2 regions of the Mesorhizobium sp. L48C026A00 genome follow, and region 1 is predicted to be linked to the other one. Evidence: riboswitches for the same ligand, from Rfam matches in the RefSeq annotation. Region 1 holds a riboswitch; the other holds the start of a gene.
What was found. A riboswitch is a leader RNA that binds a small molecule or an ion and turns the genes downstream of it on or off. The one in region 1 is predicted to bind cobalamin.

Region 1 (4,853 bases):
TTCCACAAGCAGGTGCCGACCTGGAATTACATTGTCGCACATGCATATGGGCGGATCACAATCCACGACGACGAACGCTATGTCCGCCGCAATGTCGCCAAACTGACTCACAGGCACGAGGCGACCCAGCCTGTCCCGTGGAAGATGGGTAACGCGCCGAAGGACTTCATCGACACTATGGTCAAGGCAATCATCGGCCTGGAGATCGAGATCACCCGCCTTGTAGGCAAAGCCAAGCTCAGCCAGAACAAGGAGGCACGTGATATCTGCAATGCCGGCGAAATGCTGAACGCCCAAGGCGACCGGCGCGTCGGTCAGGCGATGCTTGCAGCCGCCGCCCGGAAGCCCAAACAAGGCTGAAGAGCGTGGCCCATCGCACTTTGATGAATGTCAGCAAAGCTTACCCTGGATGGTGCTGCGAAAAGCCGAGCGAACGATAAACGCCTGGCACACGAAATTGCACGTGCCGAAGGAAAGTGCACATTCTCGCTCGAGTGACTTATTTCAAAGGATGTGATCGCGTTTTGGCACATTCACGGCCCACATGCGGCAGCCGGTAACTCATCACATGGTGAGCAACCAGGAAACCCTCCGGCCTACACTTTCTCCCGGAGCGCGCGTGCTGCAGCAACCATGTTCATGAGGGCAGGGCGGACCTCCTCCCATTTGCGTGTTTTGAGGCCACAGTCCGGGTTTACCCACAGTTGGGCATCCGACAGTCGCTCGCGGGCAAGCATGACGAGATCCGAAATCTCGCCGACTTCCGGGACCCGTGGTGAGTGAATGTCGTAGACTCCGGGCCCGATTTCATTCGGATATTTGGAGCTCGTGAAGGCGTCCAGCAGTTCCATTTTCGAGCGCGACGTCTCAATCGAAATTACATCCGCATCCATTCCAGCGATCGCGTCGATGATCTCGTTGAACTCCGAATAGCACATGTGGGTATGGATTTGAGTCGCGTCCTTTACACCCGTTGAAGCGATCCGGAAGCATTCGACAGCCCAGTCGAGATAGACTTTCCAGTCAGACTGGCGCAGTGGCAATCCTTCGCGAAACGCGGCCTCATCGATCTGGATCATCCTTGCGCCGGACCTTTCGAGATCCGTCACTTCGTCGCGGATGGCGAGCGCGATCTGGCGGCAGGCTTCGGAACGGGGTACGTCGTCGCGAACAAAAGACCAGTTGAGAATGGTCACTGGGCCCGTGAGCATTCCCTTCACAGGCTTTTCCGTAAGCGACTGGGCGAATTGCCACCAGCGCACCGTCATCGGATTGCGCCTCGATACGTCGCCGAAGATGATGGGGGGACGCACGTAGCGGGACCCATAGCTTTGTACCCAGGCATGCTGGGTGAAGGCGAAGCCGGACAGCTGCTCGCCGAAATGCTGTACCATGTCGTTTCGTTCGAACTCACCGTGCACCAGCACGTCCAGCCCGATCTCTTCCTGCCAGCGAATTGCAGCCTCGATCTCCTTCTTCAGGAAGGTCTCGTAGTCGACATAGCTCAGCTGGCCCTTCCCATGAGCGGCCCGCGCCCTGCATACCTGCGGCGTCTGCGGGAAGGACCCGATGGTCGTCGTCGGGAACGGCGGCAGCCCGAGCGTGCCGGCCTGGACTCTGGAGCGCTCGGCAAAAGCGCTCTCTCGTCGCTTCATGCTGTCGTCGATGCTGGCGATCCGCCCCTCGACAAGCGGGTCATGGATCTTCGTGGATGTCACGCGAGTGGCGGCAGCCTCGGCAGACGCTTTCAAAGCGCCTGCCACCGCATCCCTGCCTTGGGACAGGGCCCGGGCCAGCAACACCAACTCGTCGGTCTTCTGGGCCGCGAAGGCGAGCCACGACCTGATATCCGCGTCGATTTCCGTCTCCATGCGCAGGTCGATCGGCACATGCAGCATCGAACAAGAAGGCGCGATCTCGACGCGGTCCAAGGGCCAGCCGGCGACGATCGGTTTGATGCGGTCGAGAATGGCGGGCAGGTTCGCACGCCAGACGTTGCGGCCATCGATCAAGCCAAGCGAGAGCACCAGATCCTTCGGTGCGAGCCGACCCACCGTTTCCAGCTGCTCGGGAGCGCGCACGAGATCAATATGCAGCCCGGCCAGGGGCAGAGAAACCGCGGTTTCGAGATTGTCTCCCAGCGGCCCGAAATAGGTAGCCAGCATGATCTTCAGCTTGGGCGCGGCTTTTGACAGCTGGCCATAGGCGAATTCGAACGCAGCTCGTTCGTTGGGGTTCAGATCGAGGACAAGCGCTGGCTCATCGATCTGCACCCAGTCGGCTCCCGACAGCTTCAGCCTCTGCAGGAGTTGCTCGTAGACGGGCAGCAGCCGCGGCAGGAGCGCGATGGGATCGAATCCTTCGGCAGGCGATTTCGCCAGCTTGAGGAAGGTGATCGGTCCAAGCATGACTGGGCGTGTGTGAATGCCGAGCGCTTTAGCCTCGAGGAAGTAATCAACCGGCTTCGTCGACGAAAGGGCGAACGTCTGATCATCGTCTAGTTCCGGCACAATGTAGTGATAGTTTGTGTCAAACCACTTGGTCATTTCCATCGCGGTTACACTAGGCCCATGAGCCGCATGCTGTCCACAATCCTCCGTCTGACCTTGGTTGCCGCGCGCCATGGCGAAGTAGATGTCGAGTGGGACCTCGCCGCCATTCCAGGCGTAACGGGCTGGCACGGCGCCGACCATGACTGCGGTGTCGAGCACATGATCGTAGAGCGAGAAGTCGTTCGACGGGATTTTCGACACGCCGCGATCGCGCTGCTCCTCCCAGCTAGCGGCACGCAGCGCCTTCGCAGTCGTGAGAAGGTCGCCAGCGGAAGATTTTCCGGACCAGTAGCTTTCAAGCGCGAATTTCAGTTCTCGCTTACGACCGAAGCGCGGCACGCCGAGCGTTGCTACAGGAATTTGCTGAGAGACAGTCATGCCAACCCCGATGGTTGGGGCGTCGGTGACAAGGAAGGCGCTAGCAGGCCGGCACGAACGCCAGGCTGCAGCGGCCACCGAGACACCCGGCCCGTGGACGTAATTCGCCGTGGCAGGTCTCCTGGCTCGCGGGTCATAGCCTCTACCCGTCTTCCCAAGGCTATTTCGCCTCAGTGACATGAGTGGAGTTGGCTCGCCGCTAACAGTTGCGGGGGCAGCGCCGGCATCGCACCGGCTTCCCTCTTAGCTCCGCTGCGGCAGCGCCGTACGGAGAACCACGACACGGGAGACAATTACAGCAGTTCGCTTCCTTGTCAACGCCGCATAAAGAAATGTTTATGTCGTTATGTTAAATTCCCGTTGCATGTTTCCCAAAGGTCGTCTCGAAAGCGAAAACTGTGGGAGCCTTGAGCGGCCGGTAAATCAAAGCAATGACGCACGGCGCCCTTGTCCAGGAGGATAGGAGTTCGTCGGCTGCCGGCGGCAAACATACCGGCAAGCGCCTTGGTGCTGCTTCCCGCATCATGCGAACGCCACCTCGGCGTCGCACTTCGGCTCCGAGGTTCCGACCGCTTTGTTGGTGATCTGCTCGCGACCACATTCGCCTCAATGGCGAGGCAGTTACCCATGTGGAAGGTCTTGGCCGTGCCGCCGTCGGTGACACGACACAACGATTTCGAGGGGAGCACCCGAGGCCAAGTGCAGCGGCCTGTTGCGAAGTGATCGAGGCCAATGTCTCGAACTGCTGTTCGCAGCCCACCGGCTCAAGCTAACCTGGCTCAAACCACCGGGCCAGCTCAAGTCCTGTCCAAGTGAGGCCTGAGCGGCAAATCGTCGTGCACGCGCACGGTTTGGCGTTCGATCTTGTAATGCGTCTTGGGCGGGCAATCGCCACGGTGCAGCGCTTCCAGGCGCGCAACGATTTCGGCGTCATCCTGGGTCTGCCTGTTGTTGTGGCGAACGTACTCGACCCAAGTTGGCACGTGATAACACTCGGTCCATAGTTCGGGCTTTTCCAGGTCACGCAGCAACGCCCATTGTCTGGCGCCATCTCGCAGCCGGGCTTTTCGCCACGATGTCATCACACTGAGAAATTCCGGGACATCTCTCTGATCGATACGATAATCGACCATCACCATGATCGGACCGCTTCGTGGCCGCAGGTCAAGTTGCAGCGTCGGTTCGCTGAACTTGTTGGTCGGATCCAGATTGAGCGTTTCGAAATCCGGCTGACGCAGAACGATCCCCATCAGTCCCCCAATCACAAGAACCACGCTGGCGACGAGGAAGGCTCCCGAAACACCTTGGACATCCGCCAGTTCGCCCCAGAGCCAGCTTCCCGCCGCCATGCCGCCATATGTGGCCGTCTGATAGAGAGACAGGGCGCGTCCAACCACCCACCGCGGCGCCGAAAGCTGCACTGTGACGTTAAACAGCGAGAATGATTGAATCCAGGCCGCACCGGCTGGCATGAGGAGCAGACAGCTCAGCCAAACGTGCTCACTCCATGCCAGAAAGAAGCAGCTGATCGCCAGTATAAAGAACGCACCGCGAATGACCCATTCGTTGGAGAGAACTTCTCGGACCCGCCCGATGAGGAGCGCGCCGCAAATCGCTCCCAGGCCGAAGAAGCCGAGCATCACGCCGTAGGTGACCGCGGTCCCTTTGACCTGTTCGCGAGCAACCAACGGCAGGAGAGCCAAAATGACAACGGCGGTGAGGCCGAAAATGAAACTCCGGCACATCACCTTGAGAAGGTTCGGCGACAAGAGCACGTAACGGAAGCCCGCCGCCATCGCACTGCCGAAAGCCTCCCGCGGCAGCGCTTGTCGTGCCCGTACGGCTTTCCACCGCAACAGCGCAGCGATCAGAGCGAAGTAGCAAAAGACGTTGAAGAGGAACGCGAAGGCCGCACCGGCTGTG
Region 2 (4,853 bases), on a different contig from region 1:
TCGATCCGGCCCATATGGCCGAACCAGCCCTCACGGCTGGACCGCTCCTCGATCATGAAGCCGAGCGTCAGGCCCGGCATGCGGCTGCCGAGCAGCTCGAGCTCCTTGCGGAAGATGATCTCCTCGGGCTTTCGCGCGCAGTTGACGAAGCCGACATCTGTCCATGGCGCGCAGTCGTTCAGCCAGCGCAGCATCGACATCATCGGCGTCACGCCTGAGCCGGCCGAAATGAACAGATACTTGGCCGCTGGATGGCTGTGCAGCGAAAAGTCGCCCGCCGGCCCATAGGCCTTCACGTGAACGCCGGGCTTCAAATTGTCGAACATCCAGCGGGTGCCGAGGCTGCCGGCCTGCGCTTTCACCGTCACCGCGATCGAGAACGGCCTCGACGGCGAGGACGACAGCGTATAGGTCCGCATCATCAGGCCCTCGGTGGTCGGCAGTTCCAGCGTCACGAACTGCCCCGGTCTGTAGCGGAACCAGGTCTGGTTGTCAGAGCGGAAGGTAAAGGTCTTCACGTCAGGCGCCTCGTCGCTGACGCCGATGACTTCCAGCACCTGGAGCCTGTCGTTCCAGGGCGCCATCTCGTCGAGATGGCGGTAGAGGCCAAGGTCCGTCATCGCATTCATCCCCTTGACCTCGCTCAGGCGACGCTGCGCAGCGCCGGCCGCCCGGCCTCGGCAAGGCGCGGCCCGATGAAGGAGGCGTACCATTCGACGAACTGGATGACGCCGCCCTCATGCAGTTCCGAATAGGGGCCGGGCTCATAGGCCGGCGACAGGATGCCGAAGGCGTTTTCCTCGACAATGCGACGGTCCTGGTCGTTGGTCTCGGTCCAGACATGGGTGAGTTCGGCGAGGTCGTAATCGACGCCTTCGACCGCGTCCTTGTGGACAAGCCATTTGGTGGTGACGGCCGTTTCCGTGACACTGATCGGCAGCACGCGGAAGGTGACGGCATGATCGCCGAGGATATGGTTCCAACTCGTCGGATAGTGATAGAGCAGCAGCGAGCCGATACGGTCGGTCGAAACGCTGTCGGAAAGTTTCTTCTTCACCGCGCGTCTTCCCGTCATCGTGTAGCTGACGGCGTCGCGCAGCAGCGGCGCGCGGGTGGCGCGATACTGCCCGGCCGGATCGATGCGGAACTTGCTCGGCAAGCCCGCCGCCTCGCATTTCGCCCAGTGCGCGAGCATCTCTGGATCGCTGTCGGCGCCCTGCACGCCGGTCACGGTCGGCGCTTCCGGGAATGTCTTGCAGAGTTCCGGATGGTTGCCGGCGCAATGGTAGCACTCGCGGTTGTTCTCCCAGACGAGCTTCCAGTTGCCCTTCTCGACGATGGTCGATTCGAAGGCGATTTTTGCCTCGCGCAGCCGGTGCGGCAGGAGGTAAGGCTCGATCATGGCGCGCATCGGCGCGAAGTCGGCCGGCTCGTTGGCCAGGCAGATGAAGATGTAGCCGCCAACGCTTTCGCAAGCCACCGGCTTCAGGCTGAACTGGCTTTTGTCGAAGCCGTCTGCCATCTGGCGAGCAAACAACAGCCGGCCGTCCAGCTCGTAGGTCCACTGGTGATAGGGGCAGACCAGCTTCGCCGCAGTGCCCTTGTCGGCATTGCAGACACGGCTGCCGCGATGCCGGCAGGAATTGTGGAAGGCATTGATCTTGCCTTGCTGGTCGCGGACCAGCACGACCGGATAGTCGCCGATCTGGGCGGTGATATAGCTGCCAGCTTTCGGCAACTCGCAATCGTGGCCGATGAACAGCCAGTCGCGATACCAGATCAGCTCCATGTCGAGCTTGAAGAAATCTGGATCGGTGTAGAAGGGCTGCTCGAGCGAATAGCCTTGCCTGCGGCCGTGCAAGAGCCTCAGCATGTCGTTGCGCGCGTCCATGTCCTGTCCTCGTGTAAGGACTGAACTGGTGGTGATGGAGGGAGGACCGTTTGCACGCCGGCGACAGGGCCGGACGTGCATCATCCACCTCTTGACCGCCCACCGCGATCAGTCGAGTCTGAAAATCTCGGGCTGGTTTCCGGGCTCTGGAGTGTCCTTGCGGACTCGTCGCGACACCTTCCCAGGCTTGTGGCCCAGTGGTCTCCCGTTGCGACTTGAACTCCACCACCGTTGCGGGGGCAGCGCCGGGTTCTGACCGGCTTCCCAATTCTCCGCTTCGTCGTCACCAAGCGGCACCTGAGATGGCGTGATCTAATCATGCCGGCCGGCTGACTGCCGGCATGAAAGCGACATCGTATCCATGCGGCGCGACACCGCCGGCGAAACCTGCAGGTTTATATCTGCAGGGCTGAAACCCGCTTTGTCGGCGGCCATTGTCGGCTGCCGTGACATCGAATCCGACCCGCGGCGGAGACCAGGAAGGTTAACAGTTTACAAAAGTGACTATTAGCCGCTTCTAAAATCGAACCGAACGGTTCGTTTCTGTTGACAATGCGTGCAGCACGCAGTGAACGCAGATCCGCCAATCCGTCAAATCGTCGAACGGCAAATTTGGCATAAAATATTGAAAACGAACCATAAAACCATAGTGGTAGATGCCTCTGGTACAATTTCAAGGTGTAGATTCTTGGTCCACACAGAACAACTTCGTGATTGGAATCCGCCGAATGGCCTTCCCACATCGGGGCTATCCGAACGACGCGCGCATCCTCCCAAGACACGCCGCTAGACGGACTGAAGACCAAGATACTGGAGTACTAAAATGAAAAAGATCGCTCTTGCTGCCGTCGCCGCTCTGGCCATCACCGGCAGCGCCTTTGCCGGCAGCGACCATTATGGGTCCAACGCCGCCAACCAGCCGGCCGTCGCGGTCGACAGCTCGTATACGGCCTCTGTCCAGACGCCGGCTCACGCTGAAAAGCAGCCCGTTGGCCAGGGCGCCGACCGCAACCTTTTCGGCAACAATTAACAGCTGGTCCCAAACAGCAAAGTGGCGGTCCGCCGCTCGGGATCTGAGGAACTCAGGAGTATTTGAAATGAAGAAGCTCATTCTTGCCACCGCCGCCATTGTGGCCATCTCCGGCAGCGCTTTTGCCGGCAGCGACAACTTTGGATCGAACGGCGCCAACCAGCCGGCCGCTGCGGTCGACAGCAACTCGTACACGGCTTCGATTCGGAATTCGGCTTCGGCGCAGAATCCGGTTCCGGCTGACGAGAAACCCGTCAACGGCAGCGACCGTAACCTGTTCGGCAACAACTAACAGTTCGTTCCAACAGCGGCGGCGGCATTTGCCCGCCGGGCTGGCGGAACCAAGAAAATCCAGGAGTTTTGAAAATGAAGAAGATCGTTCTTACCGCCGCCGCGCTTTTGATTGCTGCGGGCGGCGCTTTTGCCGGTAGCGACAACTTTGGCAGAACCGACATCAACAAGCAGGCGACCATCAACGTCGACAACACGCAGACTTCTTCGGTACGCAATACCGGCTCGCCGGTCTACAAGCTGCTCAACTCGTCGGGCGACGTACAGAAGTCCGCCCCGCAGGGCAGCGACCGGAACCTGTTCGGCCGCTAGCGCATCGGCCCGAAAATCGGTTCCGATTTTCGGAAAGCACGATGCGCAGGGTTAAAGTGTTGGAGCGTACCTTTGTGCGTCCACTTGGACGCACGTCGCTCTAACAGCGACCGGAACGCACAAGAGTGGCGGCTTTGCCCGCCGCTCTCGTTTTTGGGTCACCAAACATCCATCAGTTCGGCTGCTGCTCTCAGGCTGCCTTTGCTTCCGCTTTGTGGAGCGTGAATGAATGTCCGTCGGCATCGAAAATATGCAGGTCGCCGGCATCGGCATTCAACCGCAGCGCAGCGCCGCGCTTGACCCCGACATTGCCTGGCAGCTTGGTGACCAGCGGCAGGTCGGCGCGGCCGATGTCGACATAGACGAGCTGGACCTCGCCGAGTTGCTCGACATAATCCACCGTTCCCTCGAAAAGATAATCCGCACCGGTGGCGATCGTCAGATCTTCCGGCCGCACGCCGAAGCTCACCGAAGCGCCCTTCACCGACGCCGGCGTGGCGATCGGCACCGTCGCCTTGCGCCCGCCGACATGACTGACGATGGTCGGGTCGCCTGATTTGTCGATCGTCGCCGGCAGGATGTTCATGGCCGGCGAGCCGATGAACTGGGCGACGAACAGATTGCCGGGTCTCTTGTAGAGCTCCATCGGCGTGCCGACCTGCTCGATATGGCCCTCCTTGAGCACCACGATGCGGTCGGCCAGCGTCATCGCCTCGACCTGGTCGTGGGTGACGTAGATCATCGTTGTAGCAGGCATCGATTCCTTGAGCTTGGCGATCTCGATGCGGGTGGCGACGCGCAGCGCCGCGTCGAGGTTCGACAGCGGCTCGTCGAACAGGAAGACCTTGGGGTTGCGCACGATGGCGCGGCCGATGGCGACGCGCTGGCGCTGGCCGCCCGACATCGCCTTGGGCAGGCGGTCGAGATATTTGGTCAGCTGCAGGATTTCCGCCGCCTGGCGCACCCGCTTGTCGATCTCGGCCTTGCTCTCCTTGCCGATCTTCATCGAGAACGCCATGTTGTCGTAGACAGTCATGTGCGGATAGAGCGCATAGGACTGGAACACCATGGCGATGCCGCGCTTCGACGGCGGCACGTCGTTCACCACCTCGCCGTCGATCTTGAGCTCGCCGGAGGTGATTTCCTCAAGCCCGGCGATCGACCGCAGCAAGGTCGACTTGCCACAGCCCGAAGGGCCGACGAAGACGATGAACTCGCCCGACTTTATGTCGAGGTCGATGCCATGGAGAATGTTGAGATTGCCGTATGATTTCTTCACTTGCCTTAGCGTGACATCGGCCATGGGTTCCCTCCAGCAAATTCAGTCGA

Region 2: it holds a riboswitch for cobalamin, as region 1 does, so the genes downstream of both, X738_RS46325 (aromatic ring-hydroxylating oxygenase subunit alpha) here and metE (5-methyltetrahydropteroyltriglutamate--homocysteine S-methyltransferase) in region 1, are expected to answer to the same signal.

Annotation. Positions count from the first base shown of each region.
Region 1 covers NZ_AYWU01000063.1:2,142-6,994, reverse strand. The annotation lists gene X738_RS79720 (FMN-binding negative transcriptional regulator) at 1-360, shown strand, start outside; gene metE (5-methyltetrahydropteroyltriglutamate--homocysteine S-methyltransferase) at 597-2,930, opposite strand; cobalamin riboswitch at 3,025-3,225, opposite strand; gene X738_RS79710 (MFS transporter) at 3,728-4,853, opposite strand, start outside.
Region 2 covers NZ_AYWU01000001.1:161,453-166,305, reverse strand. The annotation lists gene X738_RS46330 (hybrid-cluster NAD(P)-dependent oxidoreductase) at 1-620, opposite strand, end outside; gene X738_RS46325 (aromatic ring-hydroxylating oxygenase subunit alpha) at 644-1,891, opposite strand; cobalamin riboswitch at 2,005-2,207, opposite strand; gene X738_RS46320 (DUF680 domain-containing protein) at 2,715-2,921, shown strand; gene X738_RS46315 (DUF680 domain-containing protein) at 2,989-3,213, shown strand; gene X738_RS46310 (DUF680 domain-containing protein) at 3,288-3,524, shown strand; gene X738_RS46305 (ABC transporter ATP-binding protein) at 3,715-4,827, opposite strand; gene bglA (beta-galactosidase BglA) at 4,846-4,853, opposite strand, start outside.